3 linked regions of the Shumkonia mesophila genome follow. The protein of the gene in region 1 interacts with the protein of each later gene in a pairwise test. Links are inferred from orthologs where the notes say so. Each region holds a gene or a part of one and is shown on either strand. Other genes may lie near its edges.

Region 1 (7,326 bases):
GAATCGAAGGCCAAGCCGAAAGCGGCGGCGAAGGCCAAGAGCGAATCCAAACCCAAGGCGGCGAAGTCGGGCGGCACGGCCAAGGCCGGCGCCAAGAAACCCGCCAAGTCGAAGGAGTAACCGGTCATGGCGCATAAGAAAGCAGGCGGCAGTTCCCGCAACGGACGCGACAGCGCCGGCCGGCGCCTGGGCGTCAAGCACTTCGGCGACGAACTGGTGGCGCCCGGCAACATCATCGTGCGCCAGCGCGGCACCCAGTTCCATCCCGGCGAAAACGTCGGCATGGGCCGCGACCACACGCTGTTCGCCAAGGTCGAGGGCAAGGTGAAGTTCCGGCACAAGGCGCAAGGCCGCACCTACATCGTGGTGGAGCCGTCGAAAGCCTGAGGAGGCCCTGGCCATTCGCTGAAAAAAGCGGGGGAATGGCCAGCCATTCCCCCTTTTTGATTCGGGGGTCGTCAAGCGGGTTTTCGGGGACCGGGAAATGAAGTTTCTCGACGAAGCCAAGATCTTCGTGAAGAGCGGAGACGGCGGTGACGGCTGCGTGGCCTTCCGCCGCGAGAAGTTCATCGAGTTCGGCGGCCCCAACGGCGGCGACGGCGGGCGCGGCGGCGACGTCGTCGTGGAGTGCGCCGACGGGCTGAACACGCTGATCGATTTCCGCTACCGCCAGCACTTCAAGGCCGACCGCGGCCAAAACGGCATGGGCCAGAACCGCAGCGGCGCCGGCGGCAAGGACACCGTCATCCGCGTGCCGGTCGGAACGCAAATCCTCGACGAGGACAAGGAGACCGTGCTGCTCGACATGACCGAGGTCGGCCAGCGCGCGTACCTCGCGCGCGGCGGCGACGGCGGTTTCGGCAACACCCATTTCAAGTCCTCGACCAATCAGGCGCCGCGGCGCACCACCCCCGGCTGGCCCGGCCAGGAGCGCTGGGTGTGGCTGCGCCTCAAGCTGATCGCCGACGCCGGACTGGTCGGCCTGCCCAACGCCGGCAAGTCGACCTTCCTGGCCGCCGTGTCGCGCGCCCGTCCGAAGGTCGCCGACTATCCCTTCACCACGCTGCATCCGCAGTTGGGCGTCGTTCACGTCGATAACGGCGAGTTCGTACTGGCCGACATCCCCGGCCTCATCGAGGGGGCGCACGAGGGGGCCGGCCTGGGCGACCGATTCCTCGGCCACATCGAGCGTTGCGGCGTGCTGCTGCACCTGGTCGACGGCACCGCCGAGGACGTCGCCGAGGCCTATGGCGCCATTCGCAACGAGCTGGCCGCCTATGGCGGCGGGCTGGCCGAAAAGCCCGAGGTGCTGGCGCTCAACAAGTGCGACGCCCTGACGGCGGAGGCCATCGCCGAGAAGTCGGCGGCACTCGCCGCCGCCGCCGGCCACCCCGTCGCCATCCTGTCGGGCGCCACCGGGCTCGGCGTCGAGGCGGTGCTGCGCGAGCTTCGGGCATTCATCACCAAGGGCCGGGACAAGGCCCAGGACAGCGAGGAAGGCGGAGGACCGTTCGTGCCATGAGCGGAGCGAAGAACGATTACCTGGCGACCGGCAAACGCATCGTCGTCAAGATCGGATCGGCCCTGCTGGTCGCCAAGAGCGGCGCCATCCACAAGAAATGGCTGCAGGCGCTGGCCGACGACGTGGCGCGCTGCCGGGCGCGCGGCCAGGAAGTGATCCTTGTCTCCTCGGGCGCCATCGCCGCCGGCCGGCGCCAGCTGGGCTTCGCCGACGGCGAGCTGCGGCTGGAGGAAAAGCAGGCCGCCGCCGCCACCGGCATGATCCGCCTGACCGGCGCCTACCAGGAGTGCTTGGGCGTGCACGGCATCACCGTCGCCCAGATCCTGCTGACGCTGGACGACAGCGAGAACCGCCGGCGCTACATCAACGCCCGCAACACGCTGAACACGCTCCTGAAGCTGGGCGCGGTGCCGATCATCAACGAGAACGACACGGTGGCCACCGACGAGATCCGCTTCGGCGACAACGACCGCCTGGGCGCCCGCGTCGCCGCCATGACCACCGCCGACGTCCTGGTCCTCTTATCCGACATCGACGGCCTGTACACGGCCGACCCGCACACCGACCCCAACGCCCGCCACCTGCCGGAAATTACCGAGATCACGCCGGAGATCGAGGCCATGGCCGGCGCCTCGCTGCCCGGCTTCGGGGTCGGCGGCATGGTCACCAAGCTGGCGGCGGCCCGGGTCTGCCTCAACGTCGGCTGCCGCATGGTGCTGACCGCCGGCAACCACCTGAATCCCTTGAAGCGGATCGAGGAAGGCGCGCGCTGCACCTGGTTCCTGCCCGGCGCGACGCCGCACACCGCGCGCAAGCGCTGGATCGCCGGCACGCTCAAGGCGGTCGGCGACATCGTGCTCGACGACGGGGCGCTGAAGGCGCTGCATGCCGGCAAGAGCATCCTGCCGGCCGGGGTGGCCAAGGTGTCGGGCAGCTTCGAGCGCGGCGACGCGGTGATCGTGCGCGACGAGGGCGGGCGCGAGGTGGCGCGCGGCCTGGTCGCCTATTCGGCCGAGGACGCCAGGCGCATTCTCGGCCACAAGAGCCGCGAGATCGAAGCCATCCTGGGCTTTCGCGGCCGCGACGAGATGATCCACAGAGACGACCTGGTGCTGACCTGAGAGCGGCGCCTGGAGAGTGATGAAATGCTCGCTATATCCATGACGTCATTCCCGCGCAGGCGGGAATCCAGGTTCACCCCCGGCTTCTGGACTCCCGCGTTCGCGGGAGTGACGGGAAATAGCGAATTTTTCCGCAGTCTGGCCACAGGACGCCGGAGAACAGAACCATGACCATCGCCACAACGGACAAGGCCGATATCGACCTTCTGATGGAAGGGATAGGCGCCGCCGCCAAGGCCGCCGCCGCCCAACTGGCCACCGCGCCGACGGCCGCCAAGAACGCCGCGCTGACGGCCGCCGCCCGCCGCATCCGCGAAGACCGCGCGGCGATCATGGCCGCCAACGCCAAGGACATCGCGGCCGGCAAGCAGAAGGGCCTGAGCGCCACCCTGCTCGACCGCCTGATGCTGAACGACGCCCGCATCGAGGCCATGGCCAAGGGCCTGGAAGACGTGGCCGCCCTGCCCGATCCGGTCGGGTCCGTGATGGCCGAATGGGACCGCCCCAACGGCCTGCGCATCGCCCGCGTGCGGACGCCGCTGGGCGTCATCGGCGTCATCTACGAATCGCGGCCCAACGTGACGGCCGACGCCGGGGCGCTGTGCCTCAAGGCCGGCAACGCGGCGATCCTGCGCGGCGGCTCGGAAAGCTTCCATTCCTCGGCCGCCATCATGGACTGCCTGGCCGCCGGCCTCGCCGAGGCCGGGCTGCCCGCCGCCGCCATCCAGCTGGTGCCGACCGCCGATCGCGCCGCGGTCGGCGTCATGCTGACCATGACCGACACCATCGACGTCATCGTGCCGCGCGGCGGCCGCTCGCTGATCGAGCGCATCACGGCGGAAAGCCGCATCCCGCTGTTCAAGCACCTGGAAGGCATCTGCCACACCTACATCGACCGCGCCGCCGACCTGGGCAAGGCGCGCAAGGTGACGCTGAACGCCAAGATGCGGCGCACCGGCATCTGCGGCGCCACCGAGACGCTGCTGGTCCACAGGGACGCCGTGGCCACCCACTTAAAGCCGATCGCCGACGACCTGATCGCCGCCGGCTGCGAGCTGCGCGGCGACGCCCGCGCGCGGGCGGCCGATCCCCGCATCGGGCCGGCCACCGAGGAAGACTGGTCGACCGAATACCTCGACGCCATCCTGTCGGTCGCCGTGGTCGACGACATCGACGCCGCCATCGCCCATATCGCCAGGTACGGCTCGGAGCACACCGAATCGATCATCACCGAGGACGCGGCGGCGGCCGAGCGGTTCCTCGCCCGGGTGAACAGCGCCATCGTCATGCACAACGCCTCGACCCAGTTCGCCGACGGCGGCGAGTTCGGCATGGGGGCCGAGATCGGCATCTCGACCGGCAAGCTGCACGCCAGGGGCCCGGTCGGCGTCGAGCAGCTGACCACATTCAAGTACGTCGTGCGCGGAACCGGGCAGGTTCGGCCTTGAACGTCATCCCGGCCGATCCGCCCGCCGGGCTTCGGGTCGGGCTGCTGGGCGGCTCGTTCAACCCGGCCCACGCCGGGCACCTGCACGTCAGCCTGCTGGCGCTCAGGCGCCTGAAGCTCGATCAGGTGTGGTGGCTGGTGTCGCCGCAGAACCCCCTGAAACCGCAGGCCGGCATGGCGCCGCTGGAGGACCGGCTGGCCGGCGCCGCGAGGGCGGCGGCCGATCCGCGCATCCGCGTCGGCGCCATCGAAGCGGAACTCGGCACCCGCTACACCGCCGACACCCTGGTTGCGCTGAAGGCCCGTTTTCCCGGGCTCCGCTTCGTCTGGCTGATGGGCGCCGACATCCTGGTGCAGTTGCCGCGCTGGAAGCGCTGGCGCGATGTCTTTCGCGCCGTTCCCATTGCAGTTTTCGCGAGGCCTTCGTATTCTTTAAAGGCACGGTTCGGGCGCGCGGCCCGGCAATTTGCGGCGGCCCGGCAATTGGCTTCTCGGGCCTCGGATCTGGCGGCGATGACGCCGCCGGCCTGGGTTTTCCTGAGAACCCCGCTGCACGGGGCGTCAGCCAGCCGTATCCGCGCCCGGCGAACCGCAGATCACAACGGATAGGAAAGGAACGGTCATCCCACGACGCACCCAGAAGCCACCGGCGGCGGCAGACGTGCTCGCGCTGGTGCAACAGTCCCTGAATGACGACAAGGCGCAGGACGTCGTCGTCATCGATCTGAACGGCAAGACCAGCATCGCGGACTTCATGGTCATCGCCTCGGGAACCTCACAGCGCCAGGTCGGCGCCATGGCCGACCATCTCCGGGAAAAGTTGAAAACCAAGGGCGTCGCCGGCGTCGCCGTCGAGGGCGCCACCCAGTGCGACTGGGTGTTGCTCGACACCCACGACGTCATCGTCCACCTGTTCCGCCCGGAAGTGAGGGAGTTCTACAACCTCGAAAAGATGTGGAGCGAGCCGGCGGCCGCCCGCCCCACGGAGTCCACGGTCCAGATCAACGCCTGAACCCCGCCGGGCGGGGGCGGAAGCCCACGCGCCATCGGGGCGGAGCCGGATCATGCAATTTCATATCGCGGCGGTCGGCCGCTTCGGGGGAGGGCGCGCGCACGCCGCCGAGCGGGCGGTGTTCGAACGCTTTGCCGAACGCGTCGTCCCGCCGCCGGTCCTGATCGAGGTCGAGGAGAAACGGCCGCTGGCGGCGCCCGAGCGGCGGCGCCGCGAGGGCGAACTGCTGCTGGGGGCGCTGCCGGCCGGCGCCTTTGTGGTGGCGCTGGACGAGAAGGGGCGTCCGCTGACCAGCGCCGGGTTGGCCGAACGCCTGGGCCGCCTGCGCGACGAGGGGACCCGCCACGTGGCCTTCGTGATCGGCGGCGCCGACGGCCTCGACGAGGCGGTGCGCCAGGCCGCGAATCTGGTGCTGTCACTGGGCCCGATGACCTGGCCTCATCTGTTGGTGCGCGGGCTGATCGCCGAGCAGATCTTCCGCGCCCAGTCCATTCTTGCCGGCCATCCGTATCATCGGGCATAAAGTGGCTAGACCCTATCGTAACCCCGGCAATTCGACCTATATTCAAGGCATGTTGACCGAAAAACCAGGCCGCGCCCGGCCGCGTCCCGCGATGTTGTGCATCCTCGACGGCTGGGGCAACCGCGCCGACACCGACTTCAACGCCATCGCCATCGGCAAGACGCCGAACTGGGATCGCATTTCCTCAACCAACCCGCGCGCCCGGCTCTACGCCTCGGGCCTGGAAGTCGGCCTGCCCGACGGCCAGATGGGCAATTCCGAGGTCGGCCACATGAACATCGGCGCCGGCCGCGTGGTCATGCAGGACCTGCCGCGCATCGACCTGGCGGCGGCCGACGGCTCGATGGCCAGAAATCCGGCGCTTCTGGACTTCATCGCGGCGCTCAGGAAAAGCGGCGGCGCCTGCCATCTGATGGGCTTGATGTCGCCGGGCGGCGTCCATTCCCACCAGGACCATATGGTGGCCCTGGCCCGCGCGGTGGGGACGGCCGGCGTGCCGGTGATCGTCCACGCCCTGATGGACGGCCGTGACACCCCGCCGCGCAGCGGCAGGGGCTACATGGAGAAATTCCTGGCCGACACCGCCGACGTGACGGGGCTTCGCGTCGGCGTGGTCAGCGGCCGCTACTACGCCATGGACCGCGACAAGCGCTGGGAGCGGGTGGAAAGGGCCTACAACGCCCTGGTCGACGCCGCGGCCGAGCGCCAGGCCCCGGACGCCGTCAGCGCCATCCAGCGCAGCTATGACGAAAGCATTGCCGACGAATTCGTGCTGCCCACCGTCATCGACGGCTACGCCGGCATGAAGGACGGCGACGGCCTTCTGGTCGCCAACTTCCGCGCCGACCGCGTGCGCCAGATCCTGACCGCGCTTGCCGATCCGGCGTTCAGCGGCTTCACGCGCCGGCGCGTCCCCGCCTTCGCCGCCCGCCTGGGCATGGCCGAATATTCGGACGAGCTCGACGCCTTTTTCCCGGCGCTGTTCACCTCGGTCGACCTCAAGGACATCCTGGGCCAGGTGGTGTCGGAGGCCGGCCTCACCCAGCTTCGGGTCGCCGAGACCGAGAAGTACGCCCACGTCACCTTCTTCTTCAACGGCGGCCGCGAGAAGGTGTTCGACGGCGAGGACCGCATCATGGTGCCCTCGCCCAAGGTCGCCACCTACGACCTCAAGCCCGAGATGTCGGCGCCCGAGGTGACGGACCGCCTGGTCGAGGCCATCGGCTCGGGCAAGTACGACCTGATCGTCGCCAATTTCGCCAACGGCGACATGGTCGGCCATTCGGGTATCCTGGAGGCGGCCGTCAAGGCCGTGGAAACGGTGGATGCCTGCCTGGGCCGCGTCGAGGCCGCCATCGTCAAGGCCGGCGGCGTGCTGCTGGTCACCGCCGACCACGGCAACTGCGAGATGATGCGCGACCCCGAGACCGGACAGCCGCACACCGCCCACACCTTGAACACGGTGCCGATCGTGCTCGTCAACGGGCCCGCCTGGGCCGGGGAACTTCGCGACGGACGCCTGGCCGACATCGCGCCGACGCTGCTTCGCTTCCTTGACCTGCCGCAGCCCGCCGCGATGACCGGCCGATCGCTGCTTCTTGAAGAGGGCGCGCGCAAAGCCGCCGCCGGATAAGGTGTCGAGCCCCCCACCCCGCTGGCGATTGCATTGCGGCCTTTCGGCCACCGCCCTGATTTCCGTCC
Region 2 (7,478 bases), on another replicon or contig:
TCGCTGAAATACGCGCTCGACGAGACCAACCGGCGCCGCGAGCGCCAGAAGGCCTACAACCTCGAGCACAACATCACCCCGGCCTCGGTCCGTCACGGCATCTCCGACGTTCTCGATTCCGTCTACGAGCACGACCACTTCACCGTCGATACCGGCGTCTCCGGCGACAAGCACCTGGTCGGCCACAACCTGCGCGGCCACATGGTCGAGCTGGAAAAGCGCATGAAGGCCGCCGCCGCCGAGCTGGAGTTCGAGGAGGCGGCCCGCCTGCGCGACGAGATCCGCCGGCTGGAGGCCATCGACCTCGGCCTGGATAAGGCCGGCACCGCGCCCAGGGCCGCCGCCGCGGCCGGCTGGAAGCCCGGCAAGGGCGCCGGCAAGGCCAAGAGCCAGCGCCGCCGGCCGCACTGAGACGCGGAAGATTCACCACAGAGGCAAAGAGACACAGCGACTGTCTTGGATTTCAAGCGCTGTGCCCTCTGTGGTTCCCCTTCTCTGTCCTTCCCTAGACGCCGCGGCCCTTGGACAGCTTATCCGCCAGTCTTGTCGGCTCGGGCAGGCGGAAGCGCGGCGCGCAGGCCAGCACCCATTCGACCGCCGCTTCCAGGCTGATCCGGTGGCCGATCGAGACGTAGAGCGGCCTCACGCCCGTTCGCGTGCGCAGGACCACACCGATCACCTCGCCGCGGTGCAGGAGCGGCGTTCGCGACCCCCGGGCCGACCCCGGCTCGTCATGCTCTCCGCACAGCCGCGACTTGGCCGCCCCGATGGTGGGAATGCCGGTGAGCAGGCCCACATGGCTGGCGATGCCGATGCGGCGCGGATGGGCCATCCCCTGTCCGTCGACCATCAGAAGGTCAGGCGACGTCTTCAGGGATTCAAGCAGTGCCAGCACGGCCGGCGCCTCGCGAAAGGTCAGCAGCCCCGGCACGTAAGGAAAGCGCGTCGGCTGTTCGAGCACGGCGGTTTCCAGCACCGCAAGGTCGGGAAAGGAGACGACCGCGACCGCCGCCCGGGTGACGTCGCCGCCTCCGGGAAAGGCGACATCGACGCCGGCGATCCGGCAGACCTTCGCCGGCTGGCCAACCGTCTCGATGAGCGGCGCCAGCCGTTTCTGGAGGGCGATGGCTTCAGCGGCCGTTGCCGGCCAGGGATGGGAAATGGCGCTCACGGTGCGAGCTTGCCGGCGCCGACGGCACCCCGTCAAGCGATTGACGCCCTTCGCTCGGCGATAGGAAAACCGCGCGTCAGGCGTTAAAATGGCGGCGGCCTCAACCGGGGAGCGCACCGAGACGCCATGGACGTGATCATTTCCCTGCTGCAGCAGATGAGCGTCTACCTGGTGGTGGCCTATCTGTTCAGCAAGACGCCGATCCTGAAATCGCTGTTCGCCGTGTCCATGCGGCTGCCGCCCAAGGCCACCATCTACGTCGTCTTTTCGGGCTTCTGCATCCTCGGCACCTATTTCGGGCTGGAGCTGCTGGACGCCATCGTCAACACCCGGGCCATCGGCGCCGTGTTGGGCGGCCTGCTGGGCGGCCCGGTGATCGGCTTGCTGGTCGGTTTCACCGGCGGCCTGCACCGCTATACTCTGGGCGGCTTCACCGACCTCGCCTGCGGGCTGTCGACCACGGCGGAGGGGCTGCTGGGTGGTCTGGCGTGCCTGTACCTGCGCCGGCGCGGTCGGGTGAACGCACTGTTCAACCCGTGGACCGCCTTCGCCGTGACGCTGGTCGCCGAAGGTGTGCAGATGGGCATCATCCTGCTGGTCGCCCAGCCGTTCGAGCGGGCCCTCGCCCTGGTCGAAGTCATTGCGGCACCGATGATCCTGGCCAATTCGGCGGGGGCGGCGCTCTTCATGAGCATGATCCGCGACCAGCGCGACATGTTCGAGAAGTACAGCCAGCTTTCCTCGGCCAAGGCGCTGCGCATCGCCGAACGGGCGGTGGGCATCACGCTCGAAGGCCTGACCCCGGCCACGGCCGAACGGATCGCGCGCATCGTCTATGAGGAGACCGGCGTCGGCGCCGTGGCGATGACCGATCGCGAGAAGATCCTGGCCTTCGTCGGCATCGGGGCCGACCACCACACGCCGGGTGCCCCCCTGATGTCGGAACATTCCAAGCGAGCCATCGAGACCGGCGAAGTGGTGTTCGCCGACGGCATCGAGACCAAGTACGCGTGCTCGCTGTCGGCCACCTGCAAGCTGGGTTCCTCGCTGGTCGTGCCCATCCGCTCGGACACCGAAGTGATCGGCACGATCAAGCTTTACGAGCCCAAGAAGAAGTTCTTCCTCAACATCAACCGCACCCTCGGCGAAGGCATCGCCAGCCTGCTGTCCAACCAGATCCTGGCCGGCCGTTTCGAGCAGCAGAAGAACCTGCTGGTGAAATCCGAACTCAAGCTGATCCAGGCGCAGATCAATCCGCACTTCCTGTTCAACGCGCTCAACACGGTCGGCGCCATCATCCGTACCGATCCCGGCGAGGCCCGCGAGCTGCTGGTGCATCTGTCCAACTTCTTTCGCAAGAACCTGAAGCGCGCCAGCGATCTGGCGACCTTGAGGGAGGAGCTGGACCACGTGAATTCCTACCTGCGCATCCAGACGGCCCGTTTCGCCGACCGCCTGAAGGTCGAGATCGACATCGACCCGGCCTTGCTGGAAATGCGGCTGCCCACGTTTACCCTGCAGCCGCTGGTCGAGAACGCCATCCAGCACGGCATTTCCGATGTCCTGGAGGAAGGGCGCATCACCATCCGCGCCCACGCCTCGGGTGGCGAGGTGATCCTGCTGGTCGAGGACAACGCCGGCGCCTATAGCGAAGCCGAGGCCACCCCCGGCGGATTGGGCATGGGCATCGTCGACAAGCGGATCAAGAACCTCTATGGCGAAAGCTTCGGGGTTAAGGTCGAATGTAAGGGCGGCGAATGGACGCGGGTGTGGATCAGGCTGCCCCGCCAGGAGTTGGCGGCGGCATGATCCGGGCCCTGATCGTCGACGACGAACACCATGCCCGCGAGGAGATCGCGCTTCTGTGCGCCCAGCACGCCGACGTCGAAGTGGTCGGTTCGTGCGGCAACGCCATCGAGGCACTGCGGCTGATCAACCGCCAGAAGCCGGACCTGGTCTTTCTCGACATCCAGATGCCGCGCATCAGCGGCATCGAACTGATCGGCATGCTGGACGCCGAGACCATGCCGCGCATCGTCTTCGTCACCGCCTACGACGAGTACGCGGTCGCCGCCTTCGAGGAGAACGCCTTCGACTACCTGCTGAAGCCGCTGGAAAGCCGCCGCTTCGCCAAGACGCTGGCCCGCATCCGCAAGGCCGACGGCGGCCGGCAGTCGCTCAAGGGCCTGGAGATCCCGGAATTCACCCAGATCCCCTGCTTTACCGGCAACCGCATTCGTCTCGTCAAGCTGGCCGATGTCGAATACGTCTGCTGCGATCTTACGGGCGTGCACGTGGTGACGGCCGACGGCGAGGCCTACACCGACATGACGCTGTCGGCACTGGAGGAAAAGACCGACCTGGTGCGCTGCCACCGCCAATGCCTGGTCCGCCTGGACATGGTCCGCGAGATCAAGCTGCTCGACAACGGATTGGGCGAGATCCTGACCCGCAGCGGCAAGACGGTGGGGGTCAGCCGCCGGCACCTGCGCGAACTGAAGGAACGTATCGGCCTGCGCTGAGGGCCCCTCCCCATCATCCCATGAAAGAGGCCCCCGGGAGCGATCCCGGGGGCCTCTTCTGCGATGCGCCGCGCTTGGTTCAGGGCGGAACGGCGGGCGCGTGGGAGCGGTTGGCTTTTTTGCCGTTATTCCGCGCCCACTTCCTTGAGAGTCGGTTTGTGGAAGACGACGAAGAACGCCACCAGGGCGATCACCGCCGCGCCGATGCCGATGGCGTTGGCCCACGTGTACGGCAGGCTGAAGCCGATCTTTTCGGCGGCGATATAGGTAAACGTCACCGCCGTCATGAAGGTCGCCGGCACCGTGCAGATCCAGTGCAGCTTGCCGGCCTTGATCAGGTAGGCGGCGCCGGCCCACAGGACGATGGCGGCCAAGGTCTGGTTGGCCCAGCCGAAGTAGCGCCAGATCACGGCAAAATCGGCCTGGGAAAGGATCGCCCCGATGACGAACAGCGGCACCGCGACCATCAGCCGCTTGGCGACGGGGCCCTGCGGCAGCTTGATGTACTCGGCGACGGTCAGCCGGGCGGAACGGAACGCCGTGTCGCCCGAGGTGATCGGCAGGACGACGACGCCCAAGATGGCGAGGATCGATCCGACGCCGCCGCCAAGCAGCGTGTTGGAAATATCCATCACCACGCCCGAGGGTGACCCCTTGGCGATGGCGGCGGCGAGTTCCGGGGCGCCGTTGTAGAACGACAGGCCCAGCGTGCACCAGATCAGGCCGACGATGCCTTCGCCGATCATCGCCCCGTAGAACACCATGCGGCCGTGCTTCTCGGACCGGATGCAGCGCGCCATCATCGGCGACTGCGTGGCGTGGAAGCCCGAGATGGCGCCGCAGGCGATGGTGATGAACATCAACGGCCAGATCGGCAGGTTCTTCGGATGAGTATTTGTGAGCGACAGCCCGTCCGACAGCAGGTCGTGGTGCGGCGAAATGACCAGCGCGATCGTGAGGCCGATCGACATGAAGAGGAGCAGCGCGCCGAAGAACGGATAGAGGCGGCCGATCAGCTTGTCGATTGGCAGGATGGTAGCGCAGAAATAGTAGCCGAAGATGATGACCACCCAGGCCCACAGCGGCATGCCGGTCATTTTGGCCAGCAGCATCCCGGGGCCGGTGACGAAGACGACGCCGACCAGGACGAGCAGGATGACCGAGAAGTAGTTCATGAACTGGCGCCAGAAAGCGCCGAGCTCGTAGCCCACCACGTTGGGAATGCTCTCGCCGTTGTGGCGCATCGACAGCATGCCGGAAAAATAGTCATGCACCGCGCCGGCGAAGATGGAGCCGGCGACGATCCACAGCAATGCCGACGGGCCGTAGAGCGCGCCCAGGATCGGGCCGAACACCGGGCCGAGGCCGGCGATGTTCAGAAGCTGAATCAGGTAGATCTTCTTGGTCGACATCGGCACGTAGTCGACGCCGTCGGCCATCGCCACCGCCGGCGCCACGCGGTTCGGATCGGAGCCGAAGACGCGGTCAACGAACGACCCGTAGATGACGTACCCCAAAATCAACAAGCCGACGCAGATCAGAAACAACAACATCGGACGCCTCCTTGGCAAACCCCCTCTATGCGGGTTGACGGAACCCGTTATGCCGGCAGCCTAGTCGGCGTCTTCACTTATTAAAGGGGGCTCCGGGCTGGCGGTCGAAGGCGGGGCCCGAACGGTCGCCCTTTCTTCGCGAGCGGCTCGCAACATTCCCGCGACTCACAAAAACGCGCCGGTCCCGAAGGCCTGGTCGTCGCGCCGGCGGATCAGTTCAACAACCCAGTCACGCGCGGCAGCCAGAGGGCGAGGCCGGGAAAGGCGAGGACCAGGGTTATGCCAAGCACTTGGAGCAGCACGAAGGGCACGATGCCGCGATAGAGGTGCGTCATGTCGAGCGGGGCCGGCAGGATGCCGCGCATGCAAAACAGCGTGAAGCCGAAGGGCGGCGTCAGGAACGAGGTTTGCAGGTTGACCGCCAGCAGGATGACGAACCAACTCAGGAAGACGAAGGGCCCGCCCGGGCCGACGTGGGCCGAGAAGTCGAGGCCCTGGAACAGCGGCCCGAATACGGGAAGCATGATCAGGCTGATCTCGATCCAGTCGTCCGGCCTTTGGCCGTGGATTTTCTTGGGAATCCGCCCTGGTCCCTCTCCCCCTTCCCCGCACGCGGGTCGCATGCTCCGCGGATGCGCGTCTCCCTTGACAGGAAACGCCGAACGAGTATTTTAAGTTGTGAAAAACTACTGTCAATCATCTCTCAAAGTATGAAAAACCTGTTGGATCAAAGCCGTACCGACGGTTCCGCGACCCACCAATCGCTCGGACGCGGCCTGCGCATCCTCGAGGCGGTATCCGCGCGCGGCGGCGTCAGCAGCCTGGTCGACATCTCCCGGCGGACCGGGCTGCACCGTTCGACCACCCATCACCTTCTGCAAGCCCTCGTCGGCATGGGCTACCTGCACCAGGATCCGTCGTCGCGCGGCTACGAGCCGGCGGCCCGGCTGTTCCGCCTGACGGGGCGCACCTGGACGCCCGAGCAGCTGGGCGAGATCGCCCAGCCCTATGTCGCCGAGCTGACCCGGCGCAGCGAGGAGGGATCGAGCCTCGCCGCCTACCACGACGGCGGCATCACCATCGTCGCCAAGCGCGACCCCGACAGTCCGGTGCGGGTGGTGCAGGATCTCGGCACCCGGCGCGCCATCCATGCCACGGCGGTGGGAAAGGCGATCTTGGCCTGGCTGCCGGCGCCGGAGCAGGCCGGCTATCTGAAGGGCGCTCCGTTCGAGCGGTTCACGCCGCGCACCCTCATCGAGCGGGCGGCGCTGGAGGCCGATATCAAGCGTATCCGCGCCACCGGCTGCGCCATCGATGACGAGGAGCACATCGAGGGCATCCGCTGCGTCGCGGCGCCGGTGTTCGGCTATTCCGGCCACGTCGTGGCCTCGCTGTGCGCGCTCGGCCCCAAAAGCCGCATGACGCGCCGCAAGCTGCGCGACCTCAGGGCTCCCCTGTTCGCCCTCGCCCACGCCCTCTCCGAGCGCCTGGGCTGGGAGCCCGGCGAGGGAGTCGACTGATCCCGGCTGGGAGCCGGAAACATTCTGTTACCATTTTCCGGGTCCCCCGACACACGCGACCGCTTACAATGGCCCCAGCGCCGTCAACGGCGATGCCGAACCGTTTCCAACGGCAAGAGCAAGGGGAGGAAGCCCATGGCGCGATCGCCGCTCCGCCAGTATTCGGCCGTGACCGTCTTTTTCGGATTCCTGGCCCTCGCCCTGTCGGGGCTGGTCATGCTGCTGACGCCCGGTGGCGGCGGCCAGCGGGGGTTCGGGCGAACGGTGGGCTTCCTGGGAATCAGCCGCCATGACTGGCAGGAATTTCACGAAATCGCCGGCATCGTCTTCCTGATCGCCGCCCTCGTCCACCTGGCCTGCAACTGGCGCGCCCTCATGCGCCACCTCGGGCGGGGAGGGGCGACCTCCCGCCTCGCGTCCAAGGACGAGTCCCTGCGGTAAGGGTCAGTGGGCGCCGGTGGCGACGGCCAGGGCTTCGGCCACGGCCAGTTCGGCCTCGGCGGCGGCCACGTCCTCGTCGCTTCCCTGGGCGCGGGTCAGGGCATCGCGCGCCCTGCTCAGCCGCTCGGCGGCGGCGGCGTCATCGATGTCCTCCACCGCCTGGGCCTCGTCGGCCAGCACGGTGAAACGGTCCTCGGCGACCTCGGCGAAGCCGCCGGCCACGAAGATGCGCGACGTGATCTTGTCGCCCTGGTAGATGTCGACGACGCCC
Region 3 (7,362 bases), on another replicon or contig:
GTTTGCTAGATCCGTTTCATGACCACGCCGAGTGTAGCGCCTTCCGCCGAAAAAATGGTTAATTCCCCCGACACCCCCATCGGCCATCGTCATTTGAAGATCACCGCGCCCTCGCCATGGGTCAAGCGGTTCGCGCCGCTGATCCCGGCCGGGGGCCGGGTGCTCGACCTCGCCTGCGGCAACGGCCGGCATGCCCGCTACCTGATCGAACGCGGCTGTTTCGCGGTGGCGCTGGATCGCGACGTCTCCGCCGTCGCCGACCTCGCCCCCTCGCCGCGGGCCCAGGTGATCGAAGCCGATCTCGAGGACGGCGGCGCCTGGCCCCTGGCCGGCCAGCGCTTCGACGGCATCGTCGTCGTCAACTACCTCTACCGGCCGTTGTTCCCCCACCTGCTGGACGGCCTGGCCGAGGGCGGCGTGCTGATCTACGAAACCTTCGCCAGGGGCAACGAGGCCTTCTCGCGGCCGCGCAATCCCGACCACCTGCTGCGGAGCGGCGAACTGATCGACGCCGTCGGCGGCCGGCTGCAGATCGTCGCCTACGAGCACGGGCGGATCGAAAGCGGCCCGCTGCCCGGCGTCATCCAGCGGATCTGCGCCGTCAACGACCGCGGGCGCAGCGCCCGCGCCGACGGCGAACCCGCCCCCCACCGTGTCGAGGCCGGACCGGACTGAGCGGACATCCTGGACCGGATTAGCCGGCAACCCCCTCCTTTACGGCCGTAATCTCCGCCCCTTACTCGTCACCCCCGGTTCTTTCCCGTCACTCCCGATTCTTCCCCGTCACTCCCGATTCTTCCCCGTCACTCCCGATTCTTCCCCGTCACTCCCGCGAAGGCGGGAGTCCAGGGCCCGGCTCCGCCTGGATTCCCGCGGTCGCGGGAATGACGAAAGGGAGAGCATCCTGCCTTTCCCTCGTTCATCCCGCGCAAACGGGTCCAGGACAAGCGACGAAGCGGTCGCCCTGGATTCCCGCATTGGCCGTTCCGACGCGCCTCGCGAACGCGGGAACGACGGCGGAAGTGTTGGTGAGGCAGTCGCCGCCTAGACCGGGCCGGCCAGCTTCAGCGCGGCGTCGAGCTTGCCCGCGGCATCCATTTGGTGGATCTCGGTGCAGTCGCCGATGTGCCGGCCGTCGACGAAAACCTGCGGCACGGTTTCGCGGCCGTGCGAGCGCTCGGTCATCTCGGCCCGCTTGCCGGGGCTCATCATCACGTCGATTTCCTTGAAGGTCACGCCCTTGGTCTTGAGCAGCGCCTTCGCCCGGTGACAGAACGGGCAGAAGGGGCTGGTGTAGATCTCGATATCGGCCACGTCTTTTTCTCCTGAACGCACCCGTGCCGGCAAGATCGCCGGGCCGAGCGTGCTTGCGATCTTGCTAATATAGGCCGCCTCTCCGTCTTTCTAAAGGCCCGGCGCGCCGACGCGGGCCAGGGTCAGCGCGTCGACCGATTGGGCGCCGGCCCGCATCAGGCCGCGCGCGCAGGCGGCCAGCGTGGCGCCCGTCGTCATCACGTCGTCGACCAGCAGCACCCGGCGCCCGGCGATGCGGCCGGCCCGGCGGGGCGGTACCGCGAAGGCGCCGGCGACGTTGCGTCGCCGCGACTGGCGCCCGAGATGGCCTTGCGAGGGGGTGCGACGGCGGCGCACCAGCGCGTCGGGGGCCACCGGCAGGCCGGTCTCGCGGCCGATGGCGTGGGCCAGCAGGGCGGCCTGGTTGAAGCGCCGCGCGAACAGCCGCGTCCAGTGCAGCGGCACCGGCACGATGACGTCGGCCTCGGCGATCAGATCGGCCCCCGCGCGCACCATCCAGCGGGCGAAGGCGGGCGCCGCCTCGGTGCGGTCGCCATGCTTGAAGCCGAGGATCAGGCGCCGGCTGGCCGGCCCGTAGATCATGGCCGCCCGCGCCCGGCGGAACGGCGGCGGATGGGCGGTGCATGCCCCGCACAGCAGGCCGGGGCCGGCGTCGTAGTCGAAGGGCAGGCCGCAGGCCTCGCAGCAGGGCGGGCCGGCGAAGGTGACGTCGCCCCAACAGGCGGCGCACAGCACGCCAGCGGCGTCGACCAGGGCCCCGCAGCCCAGGCAGCGATGCGGCAACAGGACGTCGACGAGCGATCCCAGCCAGCGGCCGGCCAGGCCGCCCCGCCTCCCGCCCCTCGCCTGCTCCCCCGAAGGAATCGCGTCCACCGCCGGCCCCTTTGCGTCATTGCGGGCGTGCGCCCGCGCCGATGATACTATATCTAGGCAAACCGCAGCGACCCCGGAGCGACGCCCCTTCATGGCCGACCCGATGACCGTCTTCGACCGCCGGACCGTGCGCCTGCATCGCGAGCGCGCGGCCAAGGGGCTGGAGAGCTTCGACTTCCTGTTCGCCGAGGTGGGCGAGCGCCTGGCCGACCGCCTGGACGACGTCACCCGGCGGTTCCCCATGGCGCTCGATCTCGGCTGCCATACCGGCATCCTGGCCGGGCGGCTGGCCGGGCGCGGCGGCATCGAGACGCTGGTGGCCTGCGACCTGTCGGAAGCGATGGCCCGCCGGGCCGGCCCGCTGGCGCTGGCCGCCGACGAGGAGCGGCTGCCCTTCGCCGAGGGCGTCTTCGACCTCGTGCTCAGCAACCTTTCGCTCCATTGGGTCAACGACCTGCCGGGCGCCCTGGTGCAGATCCGCCGCGCGCTCAGGCCCGACGGCCTGTTCCTCGGCGCGCTGTTCGGCGGCGCCACCTGCCGCGAGCTGCGCCAGGCGCTGGCCGAGGCCGAGATCGCCCAGGAAGGCGGCCTCAGCCCCCGGGTGTCGCCGCTGGCCGAGGTGCGCGACGCCGGCAACCTGCTCCAGCGGGCCGGCTTCGCCCTGCCGGTGGCGGATTCCGACACGCTGACCGTCTCCTACGCCGACCCCTTGAAGCTGATGGCCGACCTGCGCGGCATGGGCGAGGCCAACGCCGCGCTGGCCCGGCGCCGGACCCCCACCCGGCGGGCCACGCTGGCCGCCGCCGCAAAGCGCTACCAGTCCTTGTTCGCCGCCGCCGACGGCCGCGTGCCGGCGACCTTCGAGGTCATCTATCTCACCGCCTGGGCGCCCCATCCTTCGCAGCAGAAGCCGGCCCGGCCGGGCAGCGCCAAGGCCCGCCTGGCCGACGCCCTGGGCGTCCCCGAGATCCCGGCCGGCGACAAGGCCCGTCCGCGCTGAGGCAGTTGCCGAAACGCCCCCGGCCCCCCATGTTTGCGCCATGAAGTTCACAGATCCCCTGCTGAAAGGCACCCTGGTCAGGCGTTACAAGCGGTTTCTCGCCGACGTCCTGCTCGACTCGGGAGAGGCCATCGTCGCCCATTGCGCCAATTCCGGCTCGATGCTGAGCGTCAACACCCCCGGCGCCGAGGTGTGGGTGTCCCCCGCCCGCAACCCCGAGCGCAAGCTGCGCTATACCTGGGAGATGATCCGCATCGGCGACGGGCTGGTCGGCATCAACACCCAGCATCCCAACCTGCTGGCCGCCGAGGCGGTGGCCGCCAACCTGCTGCCGGAACTGGCCGGCTATACCGTGGTGCGCCGCGAGGTGAAGTACGGCCGCAATTCGCGCATCGACCTGCTGCTGGAAGCGGACGGCCGCCCGCCCTGCTACGTCGAGGTCAAGAACGTGACCATGCGCCGCGACCTCACCGCCGCCGGCGCCGCCGAGTTCCCCGACGCCGTCACCGTCCGCGGCGCCAAGCACCTCGACGAGCTGGCGGCCATGAAGGCCCAAGGGTATCGCGCGGTCATGCTGTTCCTGGCCCAGCGCGACGACTGCCGGCGCTTCGCGGTGGCCGGGGACATCGACCCGCTCTATGCCGCCGGACTGGCCAAGGCCCGGGCCGCCGGCGTCGAGACGCTCTGTTACGGTTGCCGGCTGTCGCCCTTCGAAATCACCATCGACCGGCCGATCCCTCTGGAATTCTAGGCCAACGACGGGGTAGGGTGCGCTAGAATGATCCCGCCCCTGCAGGAACGCTACCGGTCGAACACCATGCATAACGCCCGCCGCAGCATCAAGATCCATGGGCCCGAAGCCTTCGCCGGCATGCGCCGGGCCGGACGGCTGGCCGCCGAGACTCTCGACATGATCGCGCCCCACGTCAGGCCGGGCGTGACCACCGAGGAAATCGACCGCCTGTGCCACCAGTTCATCGTGGCCCACGGCGCCATTCCCGCCCCCCTCAACTACCGCGGCTTCCCCAAGTCGACCTGCACCTCGATCAACCACGTGGTCTGCCACGGCATCCCCGGCGAGAAGCGGCTGCGCGACGGCGACATCGTCAACATCGACATCACCGTCATCCTCGATGGCTGGTACGGCGACACCAGCCGCATGTTCACGGCCGGCAAGCCGGCCCTCAAGGCGGCCCGCCTGATCGACGTCACCTTCGAATCGATGTGGCGCGGCATCCACGCGGTGCGCCCCGGCGCCACCCTGGGCGACATCGGCCACGCCATCCAAAGCTATGCCGAGGGCGAGCGCTGCTCGGTGGTGCGCGATTTCTGCGGCCACGGCCTGGGTCGGGTGTTTCACGACGCCCCCAACGTCATGCACTTCGGCCGCCCCGGCGAGGGCGAGATCCTGGAGGCCGGCATGCTGTTCACCATCGAGCCGATGATCAACGCCGGGCGCTACGACGTGAAGATCCTCAAGGACGGCTGGACGGCGGTCACCAAGGACCGCTCGCTGTCGGCCCAGTTCGAGCATTCCATCGGCGTCACCCCCACCGGCTGCGAGATCTTCACGCTCTCCCCGGCCGGCCTGCACAAGCCGCCCTACGACGCTTAGAAACGCCATGGCCGAGACGCCGCACCACGTCGGGCATCGGGGGCGCCTTCGCCAGCGCCTGATGGCGGCGGGGCCCGACGCCATGCCCGACTACGAGCTTCTGGAACTGGTGCTGTTTTCCGCCCAGCCGCGGCGCGACATGAAGCCGCTGGCGAAAACGCTGCTGGCCCGCTTCGGCTCGTTCGCCGGGGTGATCGCGGCGCCGCCGGCCCTGCTGGCCGAGGTGGAAGGGGTCGGAGACGGCGTCATCGCCACCTTCAAGGTGGTGCAGGCCGCCGCGCTGCGCCTGGCCCGGGACGAGGTGATGGCGCGCCCGGTCATCGGCTCGTGGACCAAGCTCCTGGCCTATTGCCGGGCCAGCATGGCGCACGAGGCCAACGAGCATTTCCGCGTGCTCTTCCTCAATCGCCGCAACGAGCTGATCGCCGACGAGGTGCAGCAGAGGGGCACCGTCGACCACACCCCGGTCTACCCGCGCGAAGTGGTGAAACGGGCCCTCGAGTTGGGCGCCACCGCCGTCATCATGGTCCACAACCACCCCAGCGGCGACCCCACGCCGTCGGCCGCCGACATCGCCATGACGCGCGAAGTCAAGGAGGCCGGGGAAAAGCTCGGCATCCAGCTGCACGATCACGTCATCATCGGGCGGCGCGGCCACAACTCGTTCAAGACGCTGGGGCTGCTCTAACGGCTTCCCTTTGGCGGGGCCGTCAGTTGGGCTGTTCGAGGCCCTGCAGCGGAATGACGCGGGCCCTAAACATCGGCGGCTCCAGCGTGTTTTGCGATGCAAAATGCAAAGCGAATTCGGGGTCGTGATCGATGATGCGCGCGATCTCGGCCCCCGTCGCCTTGCGGATGGCGTGGTTGTCCAGGTAGATCCACACGTCTCCGGCCAGATGCATGTATTTGAGGATGGCGTGATCCATGGTCGCTGTCTCGCTGGCGAAGGGGGTATGGATCAAGACAGCGCAAGGGCCGTGCCAGGATGGGGGCGGGGCGCCCCCCTCGGCTTCTTTCTATCCCGTCGTTCCTACTTGTGGCTGCTCGAGGCCGCCCAGCGGTTGATGCCGAGGTTGACCGCGAACTGGTCGATCTCGGCCAGTTCGGCGGCGGCGAAAGCGGGATTTTCGAGCGCCTTCGCGTTCTCGACGATCTGCTCGGGCCGGCTGGCGCCGATCAGCACCGTGGTGACGCGCTTGTCGCGCAGCGCCCAGGCCAGCGCCATCTGGGCCAGGGTCTGGCCGCGCCGCCTGGCGATGTCGTTGAGCGCGCGGATCCTGGCCAGGGCCTCGTCCGAGATATAGTCCTTGGGCATGAAGGGCTTGCCGCTGGCGGCCCGCGAGTCGGCGGGGATGCCCTTCAGGTACTTGTCGGTCAGCATGCCCTGGGCCAGCGGCGAGAAGGCGATGCAGCCCATGCCTTCCCCCTCCAGCACGTCGAGCAACCCGTCCTCCTCGATCCAGCGGTTGAACATCGAATACGACGGCTGGTGGATGATGCAGGGCGTGCCCAGCCCGCGCAGGATGTCGGCGGCTTCCCGCGTCTTGGCCGCCGAGTAGGAGGAAATCCCGACGTACAGCGCCTTGCCCTGGCGCACGATGAGGTCGAGCGCCGCCATGGTCTCCTCCAGCGGCGTCTCGGGGTCGAAGCGGTGCGAATAGAAGATGTCGACGTAATCGAGCCCCAGGCGGGCCAGGCTCTGGTCGAGGCTGGCCACCAGGTGCTTCTTCGATTCCCACTGACCGTAGGGCCCCTCCCACATCGGATAGCCGGCCTTGGTCGAGACGATCAGTTCGTCGCGATGGCCGGCGAAATCCTTGCGCAGGATTTCGCGCAGGGTCTCCTCGGCCGAGCCGGCCGGCGGCCCGTAGTTGTTGGCGAGGTCGAAATGGGTGACGCCGCAATCGAAGGCGGCGCGCAGGATGGCGCGCGCCCTCTCGAAGGAATCGGCGCCGCCGAAGCTGTTCCATAAGCCCAGCGAAAGCGCCGGCAGCTTGAGCCCGCTGGCCCCGCAGCGGTTGTAGGTCATCGAGTCGTAGCGGTTGGCGGCGGCAACGTAGGGCATGGGGGCCTCATCGGAAGCGGGAACGGCGACGGTGCGATCCGACGGGCCGGGGCGGCCGGGAAGGATCGCGGCGGGAAGGGCGCGGCCGGCAACCGGCCGTCCCCGCCGCAATTTGGGGCCTGGGGCGGCGAATGGCAATCCCCGAAGGGGCGGAGAAGCCCCCGTTCTAGGTCCCGAGGGTCGGCGCTTCCCGCCGCAGGGGCATGGCCGGGGCCGGCGGCTTGGGCGAGGCGTCGTCGGCGGGCCCGAACCCGTAGGGTGGCGGATTGCCCGGGCGGTCGCGGAAGACGCCCTGCGGCGGCCGGTCCCACTCCTGGGGGAAATCGAGGCGGCCGGCCGAATCGCGCCGGACGGCCTCGTCGGTGGCTTCGAAGGGGGCCGGGCGCGCGGGCTCCGCCGCCGCCCCGAAACCGGGCGGGCAGGCGAGGATCGTCACTCCCAGGGCGGCAAGGAAAAGGCGCATGTCATCCTCCGCAGCGGGCCTTGTGGCCCGCA

The links.
Region 2: the proteins of ODR01_RS18230 (region 1) and btsR interact in binary tests that used the Escherichia coli proteins (3 or more experiments, as listed by UniProt). The link is inferred for Shumkonia mesophila from one-to-one orthologs.
Region 3: the proteins of ODR01_RS18230 (region 1) and sfsA interact in binary tests that used the Escherichia coli proteins (3 or more experiments, as listed by UniProt). The link is inferred for Shumkonia mesophila from one-to-one orthologs.

The regions. Positions count from the first base shown.
Region 1 is NZ_JAOTID010000012.1:99,123-106,448, forward strand. Bases 2,104-4,950 are described here. They hold ODR01_RS18230 (glutamate-5-semialdehyde dehydrogenase), read left to right. Parts: upstream 2,104-2,810; coding sequence 2,811-4,091; downstream 4,092-4,950. Other genes in these bases: proB (glutamate 5-kinase), read left to right, coding at 2,104-2,643; ODR01_RS18235 (nicotinate-nucleotide adenylyltransferase), read left to right, coding at 4,088-4,699; rsfS (ribosome silencing factor), read left to right, coding at 4,752-4,950. Outside these bases: rpmA (50S ribosomal protein L27), read left to right, coding at 127-387; GTPase ObgE, read left to right, coding at 485-1,522; more of proB, read left to right, coding at 1,519-2,103; more of rsfS, read left to right, coding at 4,951-5,102; 23S rRNA (pseudouridine(1915)-N(3))-methyltransferase RlmH, read left to right, coding at 5,155-5,625; gpmI (2,3-bisphosphoglycerate-independent phosphoglycerate mutase), read left to right, coding at 5,717-7,258; ODR01_RS18255 (murein hydrolase activator EnvC family protein), read left to right, coding at 7,260-7,326. UniProt on the Escherichia coli protein: Catalyzes the NADPH-dependent reduction of L-glutamate 5-phosphate into L-glutamate 5-semialdehyde and phosphate. The product spontaneously undergoes cyclization to form 1-pyrroline-5-carboxylate.
Region 2 is NZ_JAOTID010000001.1:159,910-167,387, forward strand. What follows is about bases 1,836-4,834. They hold btsR (two-component system response regulator BtsR), read left to right. Parts: upstream 1,836-2,976; coding sequence 2,977-3,693; downstream 3,694-4,834. Other genes in these bases: ODR01_RS00705 (sensor histidine kinase), read left to right, coding at 1,836-2,980; ODR01_RS00715 (carbon starvation CstA family protein), read right to left, coding at 3,819-4,834. Outside these bases: excinuclease ABC subunit UvrB, read left to right, coding at 1-411; nfi (deoxyribonuclease V), read right to left, coding at 506-1,171; more of ODR01_RS00705, read left to right, coding at 1,298-1,835; more of ODR01_RS00715, read right to left, coding at 4,835-5,246; ODR01_RS00720 (TRAP transporter large permease subunit), read right to left, coding at 5,459-5,869; ODR01_RS00725 (IclR family transcriptional regulator), read left to right, coding at 5,969-6,766; ODR01_RS00730 (DUF4405 domain-containing protein), read left to right, coding at 6,902-7,207; atpC (ATP synthase F1 subunit epsilon), read right to left, coding at 7,211-7,478. UniProt on the Escherichia coli protein: Member of the two-component regulatory system BtsS/BtsR, which is part of a nutrient-sensing regulatory network composed of BtsS/BtsR, the low-affinity pyruvate signaling system YpdA/YpdB and their respective target proteins, BtsT and YhjX.
Region 3 is NZ_JAOTID010000017.1:38,773-46,134, forward strand. The notes cover bases 2,200-5,082. They hold sfsA (DNA/RNA nuclease SfsA), read left to right. Parts: upstream 2,200-3,227; coding sequence 3,228-3,938; downstream 3,939-5,082. Other genes in these bases: ODR01_RS21520 (methyltransferase domain-containing protein), read left to right, coding at 2,279-3,187; map (type I methionyl aminopeptidase), read left to right, coding at 4,005-4,802; radC (RadC family protein), read left to right, coding at 4,810-5,082. In the rest of the region: ODR01_RS21505 (class I SAM-dependent methyltransferase), read left to right, coding at 55-675; grxC (glutaredoxin 3), read right to left, coding at 1,045-1,314; ODR01_RS21515 (ComF family protein), read right to left, coding at 1,405-2,187; more of radC, read left to right, coding at 5,083-5,490; ODR01_RS21540 (hypothetical protein), read right to left, coding at 5,513-5,728; mgrA (L-glyceraldehyde 3-phosphate reductase), read right to left, coding at 5,833-6,867; ODR01_RS21550 (hypothetical protein), read right to left, coding at 7,034-7,330. UniProt on the Escherichia coli protein: Binds to DNA non-specifically. Could be a regulatory factor involved in maltose metabolism.